Regions from separate parts of the Methylibium petroleiphilum PM1 genome, predicted to be linked through region 2. Evidence: predicted binding sites of a transcription regulator. Region 2 holds the regulator's gene; the other holds the start of a gene.

Region 1 (7,002 bases), 290 kb from region 2:
GGTGTGGAAGTTCGGATCCATGATCGCGCCGATGAAGGGGATCAGGAACTCGTCCTTGTCGCGGATCGACTGGACCTCGTTGTAGGCGTTGAAGATCTCGCTCTCGTCCAGGCCCAGCGACTCGACGATGTACTGGTAGGCGTGCGTGTGGATCGCTTCTTCGAAGGCTTGGCGCAACAGGAACTGCCGGCACTCGGGCGCGGTGATGTGGCGGTAGGTGCCCAGCACGATGTTGTTGGCGGCCAGCGAATCGGCGGTCACGAAGAAGCCGAGGTTGCGCTTGATGATGCGGCGCTCGTCTTCCGACAAGCCGTTCGGATCCTTCCAGGTCGCGATGTCGCGCGACATGTTGACCTCTTGCGGCATCCAGTGATTCGCACAGGTGGCGAGGTACTTCTCCCACGCCCACTTGTACTTGAACGGCACCAGTTGGTTGACGTCGGTCTGGCCGTTGATGATGCGCTTGTCGGCCACGTTGACGCGGCGCGTGCCCGCTGCCGCCGAAGGCTTCACGGCATGGGCCGCAGCCGGAGGCGCATCGAACAAGGCAGCAGACTGCGTTGCGGGCGACGAGGAAATCGGGGATGACGGGTCTGTGGCCCGTGCATCGCGCAGCGATGAGGGCGGAGTGTGATGCGTCGCAGTGGAGGCGGAACGAGCGTCGTCTTCCCAAACCAGCATGGTGTACTTCCTGTGAACTGAATTATCGGAGTGTTGTGTTCAAACACCAAGCACTTGTTGACATCGAAGCGCTGAAGTTGTTGCGGTCGTGCATCGCTTGCAGGCGACCACGACCGCACGACACGCATTGGCGAATCACTGACAGGCCTCGCACGTCGGGTCGTCGATCGCGCAGAACTTCATGTCGGTGGCAGGCACGCTGCTCGCAGCATCGAACTGCGCTTGCGCTGCGGCAGCCACGGCATCGACACCACCGCTGCCGCTCGACACGGCATTCAGGTGCCCCGCCTTCACCGTCGATTTCTCGGCATGCGTCGCGCCCACCGTGCGCAGGTAGTAGGTGGTCTTCAGGCCACGCTGCCACGCGAGCTTGTAGGTGTCGTCGAGCTTCTTGCCGGACGCGCCCGCCATGTAGATGTTGAGGCTCTGCGCCTGGTCGATCCATTTCTGGCGGCGTGCCGCCGCCTCGACCAGCCAGGTCGGCTCGACCTCGAAGGCCGTCGCGTAGAGCGACTTCAGTTCCTCTGGCACGCGGTCGATGCGACGCAGCGAACCATCGAAGTGCTTGAGGTCCATCACCATCACGTCGTCCCACAGACCGAGCTTCTTCAGATCACGCACGAGGTACTCGTTGATGACCGTGAACTCGCCCGACAGGTTGGACTTGACCGACAGGTTGCTGAACGACGGCTCGATCGACGCGTCCACGCCGATGATGTTGGAGATGGTCGCGGTCGGAGCGATCGCCACGCAGTTGGAATTGCGCATGCCGTGCTGCTGGATGCGCGCGCGCAGCGCGTCCCAGTCGAGCGAGGTGGAACGGTCGACGTCGACGTAGCCGCCGCGCTGCTCGGCCAGCAGATCCAGGCTGTCGATCGGCAGGATGCCGCGGTCCCACAGCGAACCCTTGTAACTGGAATAGCGGCCGCGCTCCTCGGCCAGTTCGGTCGAGGCCCAATAGGCGTGGTAGCACACCGCCTCCATCGAACGGTCGGCGTACTCGACCGCCTGCTGCGAAGCGTAGGCAATGCGCAGTTGGTAGAGGCTGTCCTGGAAGCCCATCACGCCCAGGCCGACCGGGCGGTGGCGCAGATTGGAGTCGCGTGCCTTCTTGACCGCGTAGTAGTTGATGTCGATCACGTTGTCGAGCATGCGCATCGCCGTCGACACCGTCTTCCTCAGCTTGGCGTGGTCGATCTCCAGACCCTCGGCGCCGTGCATCAGGTGCTGGGCGAGGTTGACCGAGCCGAGGTTGCAGACCGCGATCTCGCTGCCGTTGGTGTTGAGCGTGATCTCGGTGCACAGGTTCGAAGAGTGCACCACGCCGACATGCTGCTGGGGCGAGCGGACGTTGCAGGCATCCTTGAACGTGATCCACGGATGCCCGGTCTCGAACAGCATCGACAGCATCTTGCGCCACAGGTCCTTGGCCGGCACGCGCTTGTAGAGCTTGAGCTCGCCTCGATCGGCCTTCTGTTCGTATGCGGTGTACGCCTGCTCGAAAGCGATGCCGAACTTGTCATGCAGGTCCGGGCAGGTGGACGGCGAGAACAGCGTCCAGTCGCCGCCTTCGATGACGCGCCGCATGAACAGATCGGGGATCCAGTTCGCGGTGTTCATGTCGTGGGTGCGACGGCGGTCGTCGCCGGTGTTCTTGCGCAGCTCCAGGAACTCCTCGATGTCGAGGTGCCAGGTTTCCAGGTAGGCACAGACCGCCCCCTTGCGCTTGCCGCCCTGGTTGACGGCCACCGCGGTGTCGTTGACGACCTTCAGGAATGGCACGACGCCCTGCGACTCGCCGTTGGTGCCCTTGATGTGACTGCCGAGCGCACGCACCGGTGTCCAGTCGTTGCCCAGACCACCGGCGAACTTGGAGAGCAACGCGTTCTCCTTGATCGCCTCGTAGATGCCGTCCAGGTCGTCGGCCACGGTCGTGAGGTAGCAGCTCGACAGCTGCGAGCGGCGCGTGCCGCTGTTGAACAGCGTCGGCGTGCTCGACATGAAGTCGAAGCTCGACAGCACCTCGTAGAACTCGATTGCCCGCGCCTCGCGGTCGACCTCGTTCAGCGCCAGGCCCATGGCCACGCGCATGAAGAAGGCCTGCGGCAATTCGATGCGCGCCTTGCGAACGTGCAGGAAGTAGCGGTCGTACAGCGTCTGCAGGCCGAGGTAGTCGAACTGCAGGTCGCGGTCGGCCTTGAGCGCCTCGCCCAGGCGGCGCAGGTCGTACTGCATCAGCCGCTCGTCGAGCAGTTCGGCCTCGACACCCTGCTTGATGAAGCCCGGGAAGTAGTCGGCATAGCGCTGCTGCATTTCCTCGTGGAGCACCTCGCCGCCGAGGATTTCGCGGCGGATGGTGTGCAGCAGCAGCCGCGCAGTCGCCCGCGTGTAGGCCGGGTCCTTCTCGATCAGCGTGCGGGCGGCCAGGATGGCGGCCTTGTAGACCTCGTCGATCGGCACGCCGTCGTACAGGTTCCGCTGGGTCTCGGCGAGGATCGGCGCAGCCTGCACCTCGCTGCCGAGATTGGCACAGGCCGATTCCACCAGGGCCTGCAACCGGCCGGTGTCGAGCGGCACGCGCTGGCCGCGATCGATCACGTGCAGTGCGACGGCCGGCGTCACCGGCGCAGCGCCCTGCTTGGCGCGCTCCTGAGCGCGGCGCTCGCGGTACAGCACATAGGCGCGGGCGATCTCGTGGTGCCCGCCGCGCATCAGCCCAAGTTCAACCGCATCCTGGACGTCCTCGATGTGGAAGGTGCCGCCGCCCGGACGTGAACGCAGCAGCGCGCGCACCACCGATTCGGTCAGACCATCGACCATCTCGCGGACGCTGGCCGAGGCCGCACCCTGCGTGCCGTGCACGGCCAGGAAGGCCTTCATCAAGGCCACGGCGATCTTGTTCGGCTCGAACGCCACCACCGCTCCGTTGCGCCGGATGATCTGGTAGCCGGCATAGGCCGAGCTGCCGGGAGCCGCCCGCGAAACTGCGGTGGCGGCGAGCGCGCCGCCGGCAAGAGCGGCGGCCGGAACGCTGGAGCTGATGGATTGCATGAGGTCCCTTTCGGTTCTTATGAGATGACGGTGTTTGCGACGGGCCGGCGCAAGGGGTTCGACTGCGGGTGATCGCCCGGGTTCAGCCTTCGAGGTACCAGCGTGCACGGGACACGGTGCGCCATGAACTGCCGATCGCCATCGTGACAGCGGGACGATCGGAGCAGACGCAGCGCCGGGCTGTACAACGCCGCCCGGACGGGGCGGCCACGAGGTCGATGTTCACGCGAGAGCGACCCCGGACGTGCTCGGCTCAGGCAGGACGGGAAGGCATCGGCACACTATATCTAGCGCTCGCCGCCTCTACAAGCACTATATGTAGCGTGTCACGACTTGAAACGTGGCGACCTTTCTCACACCTCGGAGACAAGCCGCATCAGTGCTTGCGCACGATGGCCAAGCCCACGAGTGACGCGCCTCCAGCGCGAAAATCGGCCGCCAGGCCGCATGGAACCTGCCTTCGCCAAACGCGCTCGCTTCGCGCCTTCAGCGCGAGGCGAGCACACCCTTGGGAAAGTACCGATCCGGCCATTCTGTCAGCGACTGCAGGCGCACCCACTCGAAGCCGGCGCCGGGGTCGAGCTTGCGCCCGGGAGCCACGTGCTCATGCCCGGCCACGTCGCGCAACGGGTGCTGCCGCGCGAGCGCGTGCAGCAACTCGGCGAGGCGCTCGTACTGCGACGGCTCGAAGCGCTCGCCCTCCAGACCTTCGAGCTCGATGCCGATCGAATAGTCGTTGCAGTTCTCCCGGCCTCGCCACGCCGAGCGGCCGGCATGCCAGGCCCGCCGCGCTGTCGGCACGAACTGCAGCAGCTCGCCGTCGCGCCGGACGACGAAATGCGACGACACCTCGAGGCCGCGGATCTGCTGGAAATAGGGGTGAGCATCCCAGTCGAGCGTGTTGGTGAACAGCCGCTCGATCGAGTCGCCTCCATAGCTGCCAGGCGGCAGGCTGATCGAATGGATCAGCGCCAGCGTGACCTCGGTGCCTTCTGGCCGCGGCCCATGGTTGGGCGAATCGACGCGGCGCGCAGCCGACCACCAACCGTCCTGCCAGTGCGTGCCCTGCAGGCTCACGCCCGCCCCGATCCGGCGGGCGGCAGTTCGTCATCCGAGTCGTCGGCACCCGGCCCGATGGCCACGCCATGCTCGGCGACCATGACCCCCAGCCGCGCCATGCGATAGCGCATCTGTCGCAGCGAGAGACCGAGGCTGGCGCCTGCAGCAGTGCGATTGAAGCGGTAACGCTCCAGCGCACGCACGAGGATGTCGCGCTCGACGCCGTCGAGGTAGGCGGCGAGATCGTCCGGCAACGGCGTCGGCAGCGCCGCGCTCGCCGGGAACTCGGCGGCGCTCGGCGGCGGCACATCCGCTGGCAGCGCCGCCAGCTCGGCACGCCCGCTGTCGCTGAACGCCGACTCGGGCAGATCGAGGTCGCCGACATCGATCACATCGCCATCGCAGAGCGCGACGGCCCGGTGCAGCAGGTTCTCGAGTTCGCGGACGTTGCCGCCGAAGGGGTAGCGCAGCAAGTAGGCGAGCGCGTCACGCGTCAGCCGCGGCGGCGGACTGACTCCGGCGTCGGCGGCGATGCGCTCCAACACGCGCTCGCAGATCGCCGGCAGATCCTCGAGCCGCTCGCGCAGCGGCGGCACCCGGATCTGGATCACGTTGAGCCGGTAGTACAGGTCCTGGCGGAAGCGCCCCGCCTGCACGTCGGCCGCCAGGTTCTTGTGTGTCGCGCTGACGATGCGAACGTCCAGCGCCGTCTCCGTCGTCGCGCCCACCGGCCGCACCGAGCGTTCCTGGATCGAGCGCAGCAGCTTGCTCTGCATCGACAGCGGCAGATCACCAATCTCGTCGAGGAACAGCGTGCCGCCACGCGCGGCCTGGAAGAAACCGTCGCGGTCCTCGTTCGCCCCCGTGAACGCACCGCGTCGGTAGCCGAAGAACTCGGCTTCCAGCAACTGCTCAGGGATCGCCCCGCAGTTCACCGCAATGAAGGGCTGACTCCGGCGCACGCCGCTGTCGTGGATCGCCCGTGCGACCAGCTCCTTGCCGGTGCCGGACTCGCCATGCACCAGCACCGGTGCCATGCTGCGCGAGACCTTCTCGATCAGCGAACGCACCTGCTGCATCGGGGCCGAGTTGCCTGCCATCCGCGCCAGCGCGCCGGCCGGAGGGACCACCGCAGCGGCCGGGCCGATCACGATCGTCGGCACCGGGCGTGCGGCAACGCCGGCGCGCGAGGGCCGCGCCGCCCCGGACTCGGACGGCAACTGATCGGGCTGCACCGTCGGACCGCTGGCCGCGGCCCGACCGAGGGCAGACGCCACGACGCTGCGGAACAGTTTCAGGTCGACCGGCTTGGTCAGGTAGTCGTAGGCGCCGGCCTTCAGCGCCTCGACGGCGCTTTCCGCCGAGCCGTAGGCGGTGATGACGATGGTCTTCTCGCGGCGCCCGGCTTCCTCCAGGCGATGCAGCAGGTCGAGCCCGCTGCCGTCGGGCAGACGCATGTCGGTGATCACCGCGCTGAACGTACGGTCGGCGAGCTGCGCCCAGGCGTCCTCGACACAGGCTGCGGTCTCGATCTCGTAGCCCTCGCGCAGCAGCGTCAGCTCGTAGAGGGTGCGCAGGTCAGGCTCGTCGTCGACCACCAGCAGGCTGAAATGCGAGGCCGGGCTCATGGCGTCGCTCCCGCGGTGGAGCATCGCCGCGCCGACAGGTCATGTGCCGTCGAAGGGCTGAAGTCGCTGGGCACTGAAATTCTCATGCGCTGAAGTGAAGCCGGGAATCGCCGTCCGGAAGCAGCGTGCGCCGCATGGCGACCGAGAACACGTTGCGGTGGCGCTCCGGCGCGCCGCGTGAGCTGAATTCGATGCTGGCGCCGTAGCGCTCGCACAGCTCACGACAAATATACAGTCCCAGTCCGGTGCCGCGGCTGCGCGTCGAGAAGAAGGGCTCGAACAGGTAACGCTCGACCTCCGGCGCGATCTGCTCGCCGTCGCTTCCCACCGTGAGCAGGGCTCGGCTTTCGCTCGCCGCAGCGAGCCGCAGTTGGACCGCACCGGGCGTCCGGCTTCCGTGCCGCAGCGCGTTGTCGAGCAGATTCACCAGCACGCGGCGCAGGTGCTCGCCATCGAACACCACGCCGAGCGGCTCGCTCGGCAGGTCGACCCGCAGCACGCTGTCGGCACCGATCGCCAGGCCCGCGGTGCGGGCCCACTCGCCGCAGATGGTGGCGACCTGCAGACTCGCGTCGAGCGGCGC
Region 2 (7,002 bases):
AGCCGCGGCGAACTGCGCAGGCGTGCTGCCGAACAGCGCGGAAAAGAAGACCGCGCCCGACGCATCGGCTGATGCAAGCCGCGCCAAGGCCTCGTCGCTTTCGATCAGCGCGTTCTCGACCGGGCTGCCCGGCAACGTGGTCAGGAGCGGCGGCGTGCCGCCGAGCGTGATGGCGCCACCCGCATCGATCAGCAGACCTTGCGTGGCGTAATCGGTGTTGAGCAATTGCCAACCGTCGAGGGCCACAAGGCCCCCGGTGGTGAGCGCGGCAGCCGGCATTGTCCGCAGGGTCGGGCGGAGCTTGAAGATGGCCTGCGTCGCCGCCGAGGCGTCGGCACGTGCGGCGTCGCTGCCCGGCACGCACTGCGATCCGCGGCTCGAGCAGCCGCGGGCGGTGATTCGGACGGACTCCGGATCGCCGATGACGGCTGCGAACTCGACGGTGAAGCTGGGGTCGTTGCGGGTCCACTCGGCCGAGCCGCCGGCGTCCGGGCAATGGCAGGTCAGACCGGTCGCGCCCAGGCTGCATCCGGGACGAACGGTGGTGACGGGCGCGATGGCGGCATCGGGTGAGGACTTCGGGACATAGCGTTCACGGAACGAGGTGGGCTGGTCGGCGGCCGGGAGGCAGTGCGCATCGACGCGGCGACCGTCGTTCAGCAGGGCTTGCGCCCACTCGAGACCGGCCTCGGCGGTCTCGGCAGCGATCGTGGAACGGTATTGATTGGCCGAACTCCGCTGCTCGAAGAGCAGGCTGCGGTTCGCAAAGGCGGCCAGGATGGTCATCGCCAGCAACAGGATCATCACGACGGCCAGCGCGGCGGCGCCTTGCTGGGGTGTGCGGCCGGTCTTCATGTGGTCGGGGCGGGACAGGACCCGATCGGCAGCGCATCGTTGCGAACGCGCACGGTCTGCCGGATCTCGCGCTGCACGGCGGCGTCGGTCGCGGAGCGCCCGCGCAACTCGATCACGTAGCTGCGCAGCGACAGCACGGGGCAGCCCGCCGTGCCGACCGCGCAGGCCGGCATGCAGAACTGGCCGAGCGGGACGACGCTGACCCGCGGGCTGATCGAAAAATGCGTGATGCGCACGGTGCCGGGGTCGGTCATCGCCTGCCAGCTTCCTCCGTTCAGCGTCTGCAACGTGTCTCCGCCGAGTCGGAAGCCGGTGGCCTCCGCGGTATCGACGCTGTCGTTCTCGAGAGCGTCGCGAGAAAAGCTGTAGCGCACGACCGCCGCGGTCTCGGGACCGGCCGTCGTGACTTCCTCGTACGGGTTGGCCCCGCCGGCTGGCGCGTGCTGCCAGTAGCCGGCACGGCGCAGATCGCGCGTGATCAGATCAGCCGCGGCCCGCAGATCCTGGTGAACGCGCGCCTCGAGCAACAGGCGGCGGCTGTCGCGCAACTGGTCGACGAGCAGGGCGATGCTGCCGATGACAACGAAGAGCGCGACCGCGAAGCCGACGAGCAGTTCGACCAGCGACAGGCCGCGCTGGGACGCGAGATTTCTCCGCCGGGACATCCGTGCGTCGGCCATGCGGGCTCACCGGTTCCAGCAGACGCTTGCGAGCGCGGAGCCGGTCGATGCGTGGCGGGTGGTGCCGCCGCCCAGCGTGAGACTCAGGCTGGTGCAGGCCGTGTCGACCGCTTGCGCACCGACGGCACGGGCCGTGGCCGTGTAGCCGTCGACCGCGCCGTGGTCGATCGTGATCAGGTAGCGGCCGGACGCGGGCGACGACAGACCGAGCGCCGCGAGGGTGTCGGCATACGTCGTGTGATTCGCGCGCCAGCGTTCCTGAGCCTGCTGTACCTGGGCCAGCGCGGCGATGGCCTCGATGCGGCGGGTCTTGAGCAACTGCGCCATGAAGCTGGGATAGGCGATCACCGCGAGGATGCCGACGACAAGCAGCACGATCACCAGTTCGACGAGGCTCAGACCGCGTGCGGCGATCATGCCCGGGCGGGGCGCCATGGCTCAGCAGGCGTGGTAGCCGCCGAACTCGGCACGAGGGGAGCACGAGCGAACTCGGCCCATGATGTTCACCACGTGGTGCACCGCGCGGCCGTCCAGACCCGTGACGCGGATCGTCGCGGCCGGCGTGCTGGTGCCGTGCCGCGGGTCGTAGACGATGGAGCCCACGTTGGCCTGCACGCTGACGCGGCTACCGGCCGGCAGGGGCACCGCCTTGATCTGCTGCGCGTCGCCGCTGCAGGACGGACTGCCGTCGGGCTGGCAACGGCAGGCCGCCGCGGCACCCGAGTGCAGCAGGTAGCAGCTGCCACCGCCGGGCAACGCGGAGAAGCTGGCGCGCAGCGTCTGATTGCGGGCGACCGCTTCGGAGCGCAGGAACTGCAGGTCGGTGGCGAGCTCGGTGGCCACGCCTTCCGTGTGCCTTCGCTGCAGCAGATCCTGGAAGCCAGGGATCGCGAGGGTTGCAGCGATCGCCAGGATGGCGAGCGTGGCGCCCGTCTCGATGAAGGTGAATCCCCGTTGCGGCGTTCGCATGGCCTCTCCTGGACATCGTGGTGACGATGCAGGCGAATCTAGGCTTGCAGCCTGGGTGGCGCGTCGCCCCGTCGGGGGAAGCGGGGAGGGAAGCGCTGCCGCCGCTGCCTCATAGGCTGTGACAGGCTCGGGGGTTCAAATGTCCTTGATGAGGCGGCTGAATTCGTCGACGCCCTCGAAGCTCCGGTACACCGACGCGAAGCGCACGTAAGCCACCTTGTCGAGCTTCTTCAGCTCGCGCATCACCATCTCGCCGATCTTCGCGGACGGCACCTCGTTGGCGGCGGTGGCGAGCATCTTCTCCTCGATGCGCCCGAGGGCGGCCTCGACCTGGTCGATGCTCACAGGCCGCTTGCGCAGCGCCAGCATCATCGACGCGCGGATCTTGCTGCGATCGAATTCGCTGCGGCTGCCATCCTTCTTCACGATCGCCGGCATTGCCAGCTCGGCGCGCTCGTAGGTCGTGAAGCGCTTGTCACAGGACGGGCAGCGACGCCGGCGACGGATCACGTCGCCTTCGTCGGACTCCCGGGTCTCGGCGACCTGGGTGTCCTCGTGGCCGCAGAAGGGGCAGCGCACTCAGCTCAGGCCGGAAGGCGAGGAGGGAGTCCGCGAGGCGCCGGCAGGCTCAACGGTAGACCGGGAACTCGCGCGTCAGCAGCGCCACCTTGGCGCGCACGTCGGCCAGGTTGCTCTCGTCGTGCGGTCGGTCGAGCACGTCGGCGATCAGGTGCGCGGTCCGGACCGCCTGTTCCACTCCGAAACCGCGCGTCGTCATCGCCGGGCTGCCCAGGCGGATGCCGCTGGTGACCATCGGCTTCTGCGGATCGTTCGGGATGCCGTTCTTGTTGCAGGTCATGTGCGCCTGGCCGAGGATGGCCTCCGCTTCCTTGCCGGTCAGGCCCTTGGGACGCAGGTCGACCAGCATCACGTGGCTCTCGGTGCGGCCCGACACGATGCGCAGGCCGCGCTCGGTCAGCGTGCGCGCCAGGGCGTCGGCGTTCTTCACCACCTGTTGCTGGTAGGCCTTGAATTCGGGCTGCAGCGCCTCCTTGAACGCCACCGCCTTGGCCGCGATCACGTGCATCAGCGGGCCACCCTGCAGGCCGGGGAAGATCGCGCTGTTGATCTTCTTCGCGATGTCCTCGTTGTTCGCCAGGATGATCCCGCCGCGCGGCCCGCGCAGGCTCTTGTGCGTGGTGGAGGTCACCACGTCGGCGAACGGCACCGGGTTCGGGTAGACGCCCGCGGCGATCAAGCCGGCGTAGTGCGCCATGTCGACCATGAAGTAGGCCCCCACGGCCTTGGCTACCTTGGCGAAGCGCTCGAAGTCGATGCGCAGCGCATAGGCCGACGCCCCGGCGATGATGAGCTTGGGCTTGTGCTCGTGGGCCAGCCGTTCCATCGCGTCGTAGTCGATCTCTTCCTTGGCGTCGAGGCCGTAGCTGACCACCTTGAACCACTTGCCGCTCATGTTGAGCGCCATGCCGTGCGTCAGGTGGCCGCCCTCGGCGAGGCTCATGCCCATGATGGTGTCGCCAGGCTGCAGCAGCGCGAAGAACGCGCCCTGGTTGGCCTGTGAGCCGGAGTTGGGCTGCACGTTGGCGAAGGCCGCACCGTACAGCTGCTTGAGCCGGTCGATGGCCAGTTGCTCCACCACGTCGACGTTCTCGCAGCCGCCGTAGTAGCGCTTGCCGGGGTAGCCTTCGGCGTACTTGTTGGTCAGCTGGGTGCCCTGCGCCGCCATCACGGCCGGGCTGGCGTAGTTCTCGGACGCGATGAGCTCGATGTGTTCTTCCTGGCGGCGGTTCTCTGCCTGGATGGCGGCCCAAAGCTCGGCGTCGACGTTCGCGACGGTGGATTGCTGGCGGTCGAACATGGTGGCGGTTCTCATCGATCAGGAAGACCCCAGTACAGCGCACCCGCGAGGCGGATGCAGCCGGGGGCTGCCCAGGCGCGCGGCGGAACGGGTCTGCAGCAGGCAGAACTTCCGGCAGCGCTTCCTGGTGGAGATCCACCTCGGGCCTCGGGGGCCGTATCGCCGGTTGCGCTGCCGCGGCAGTTTACCGGAGCCCTGCCGGCCGCTCCGGCAACGACGTGCCGGAACGCAGGCGGGCGATCAGCGCAGCGCGACCTGCTGGGCCGGTGCCGCGGGAAGCGACTCCTCGCCGCCGCCCGCCGGCGCCGCGGATGCGGCGGCCTCTGCGGGTGCCGCGACCGGCAGAGCCGTCGGCGCCACGATGATCGGAGCCGTGACCGCGACGTTGCGGCCTGCCGCCACGGAGCGGAGGTGGCTCTGCTCGGCAAGCACCTTGCCGGCGTAGCCGCCGTCGTCGGCGAGGTTGGCCGCGCCGACGTAGTACTTCAGGCCGCCCTCCAGGCTGCCGGCGCGCGCGATGCATTCCTTCAGCACCTGCACGCCGACGCGCAGGTTGGTCACCGGATCGAAGGCCGCGTGGTTGCCACCGAAGGCCTCGTACTTGTCGTCGTGGACGCGGGTCATCACCTGCATCAGGCCCTGTGCGCCGACCGGGCTCTGGGCGAACGGATTGAAGCTCGACTCGATGGCCATGATCGCCAGGATGAGCGTCGGGTCGAGCTTGGCCCGTTGCCCAACCTGCCAGGCTTCCTGCACCAGGCGGCTCACCGGTTCCGGCGCGACGCGGTAGCGGCGCGCCAGCCAGGACGCCACCGCGGCCTGCTGGCGGTCGAGGTTGCTCGGGTCGGCCGCGGTCGCCCGCGCCACCGCGTCGCGCTCGACCAGGGCGGCCGCTAGGCCGGCCAGGGAGGTGTCGGCTTCCACACGGGCCACCTGCCGGTTCTGCAACCAGCCGAGCGCGTGCTCTTCCAGCGTGTGCCGCAGGTCGGCACGGCCGGCGAAGAACAGCGACAGGGCCACCACCACCAGGCCCACCAGTGCGAGCGAGTTGTGGCAGACCTCGAGCAGGCCGTGGCCTGCATCCTTGAAGAACACCGCCACCGGGCGGCCCAGCGCCGCGGCCAGATGGCGCAGCGACTGGTGGGATGGGAGTGCTGTCATGCCTCTCCTTTCAAAGAGCGCCGGGCTTCGCATCGAGCACGAACCCCACGGCGATAATTCGCCCGTCACCGCGTCGGCGCCACCCTGTATTCAGGGTCCGCGCCGACGGGGCGGGTTATCCCTCACGGGAACGGGCCGGAGTGTAGGAAGGCTTTAAATAACCAGTCAAGACTATCAAACTGATCCTTAATAGCCATTAAGTATGAAATACCGGGATCTGCGCGAGTTCTTGAACGGCCTGGAGCAGCAAGGGGAAGTCCGCCGCATCGCGGAGCCAGTCTCCACGCGGCTTGAGATGACAGCGGTCAGTGACTTGCTTTTGCGCCGTGCCGGCCCGGCGCTGCTGTTCGAACATCCGGTATCGGATCGAGTCAGTTACAAAATTCCGGTCTTGACAAACCTGTTCGGCACCCCGCGCCGGGTGGCGCTCGGCATGGGGGCGGCAGACGCCTCCGAGTTGCGCGAAGTGGGTCGTCTGCTCGCCAGCCTGAAGGAGCCGGAGCCGCCGAAGGGCCTGAAGGACGCCGGTCGGCTGGTGCAACTCGGCAAGGCCCTGTGGGACATGAAGCCCGCGCGCGTGCGCAGCGCGCCCTGCCAGGAGGTGGTGCTGGAGGGCGCGGATGTCGACCTCGCCACGCTGCCGGTGCAGACCTGCTGGCCGGACGATGCCGGTCCGTTGATCACCTGGGGCCTGGTGATCACGCGCGGACCGCAGTCCGTGCCGGCACCGCGCAGCCGCCAGAACCTGGGCATCTACCGCCAGCAGGTCATCGGGCCGCGGCAGACCATCATGCGCTGGCTCGCCCACCGCGGTGGCGCGCTCGACTTCCGCGATTTCGCGCTGGCCCACCCCGGCCAGCCCTTCCCGATCGCCGTGGCGTTGGGGGCCGACCCGGCCACGATCCTGGGCGCCGTGACGCCGGTGCCCGACAGCCTGAGCGAATACCAGTTCGCCGGCCTGCTGCGCGGCAGCCGGACCGAGGTGGTCGATTCGGGTGTGGGCGAGGGCGATGTGAAGCTGCAGGTCCCGGCCGGCGCCGAGTTCGTTCTGGAGGGGCACATCCCGGTCGCGGCACCGGGGTACCGGGGCACCAGCGCCCACGGCGTGCCGCTGGAAGAACGCGGCGGCTACCTGCATGCGCTCGAAGGCCCGTTCGGCGACCACACCGGCTATTACAACGAGCAGGACTGGTTCCCGGTGTTCCAGGTCGACCGGATCACCCACCGCCGCGATCCGATCTATCACTCCACCTACACCGGCAAGCCGCCCGACGAGCCCGCCGTGCTGGGCGTGGCGCTGAACGAGGTGTTCGTGCCCCTCCTGCAAAAGCAGTTTCCGGAGATCACCGACTTCTATCTGCCACCCGAAGGCTGCAGCTACCGGATGGCGATCATCAGCATCAGGAAGAGCTACCCCGGCCACGCCAAGCGGGTGATGTTCGGCGTGTGGAGCTTCCT

Evidence for each region. Region 2 encodes NrdR, which represses ribonucleotide reductase genes. Its sites were predicted from a motif close to CACNANATNTNGTG; they were not measured.
Region 1: MPE_RS16225 (ribonucleoside-diphosphate reductase subunit alpha) is a predicted target of NrdR. The motif match lies at 4,012-4,025, and genes of this name have one in related genera.

The regions. Positions count from the first base shown of each region.
Region 1 is NC_008825.1:3,415,357-3,422,358, forward strand. It holds gene MPE_RS16220 (ribonucleotide-diphosphate reductase subunit beta) at 1-681, opposite strand, end outside; gene MPE_RS16225 (ribonucleoside-diphosphate reductase subunit alpha) at 817-3,732, opposite strand; gene ampD (1,6-anhydro-N-acetylmuramyl-L-alanine amidase AmpD) at 4,219-4,809, opposite strand; gene MPE_RS16235 (sigma-54-dependent transcriptional regulator) at 4,806-6,419, opposite strand; gene MPE_RS16240 (sensor histidine kinase) at 6,502-7,002, opposite strand, start outside.
Region 2 is NC_008825.1:3,120,517-3,127,518, reverse strand. It holds gene MPE_RS14845 (pilus assembly PilX family protein) at 1-855, opposite strand, end outside; gene MPE_RS14840 (fimbrial biogenesis protein) at 852-1,535, opposite strand; gene MPE_RS14835 (type IV pilin protein) at 1,542-1,970, opposite strand; gene MPE_RS14830 (GspH/FimT family pseudopilin) at 1,974-2,504, opposite strand; gene nrdR (transcriptional regulator NrdR) at 2,640-3,083, opposite strand; gene glyA (serine hydroxymethyltransferase) at 3,133-4,383, opposite strand; ZMP/ZTP riboswitch at 4,446-4,563, opposite strand; gene MPE_RS14815 (lytic transglycosylase domain-containing protein) at 4,624-5,544, opposite strand; gene MPE_RS14810 (UbiD family decarboxylase) at 5,747-7,002, shown strand, end outside.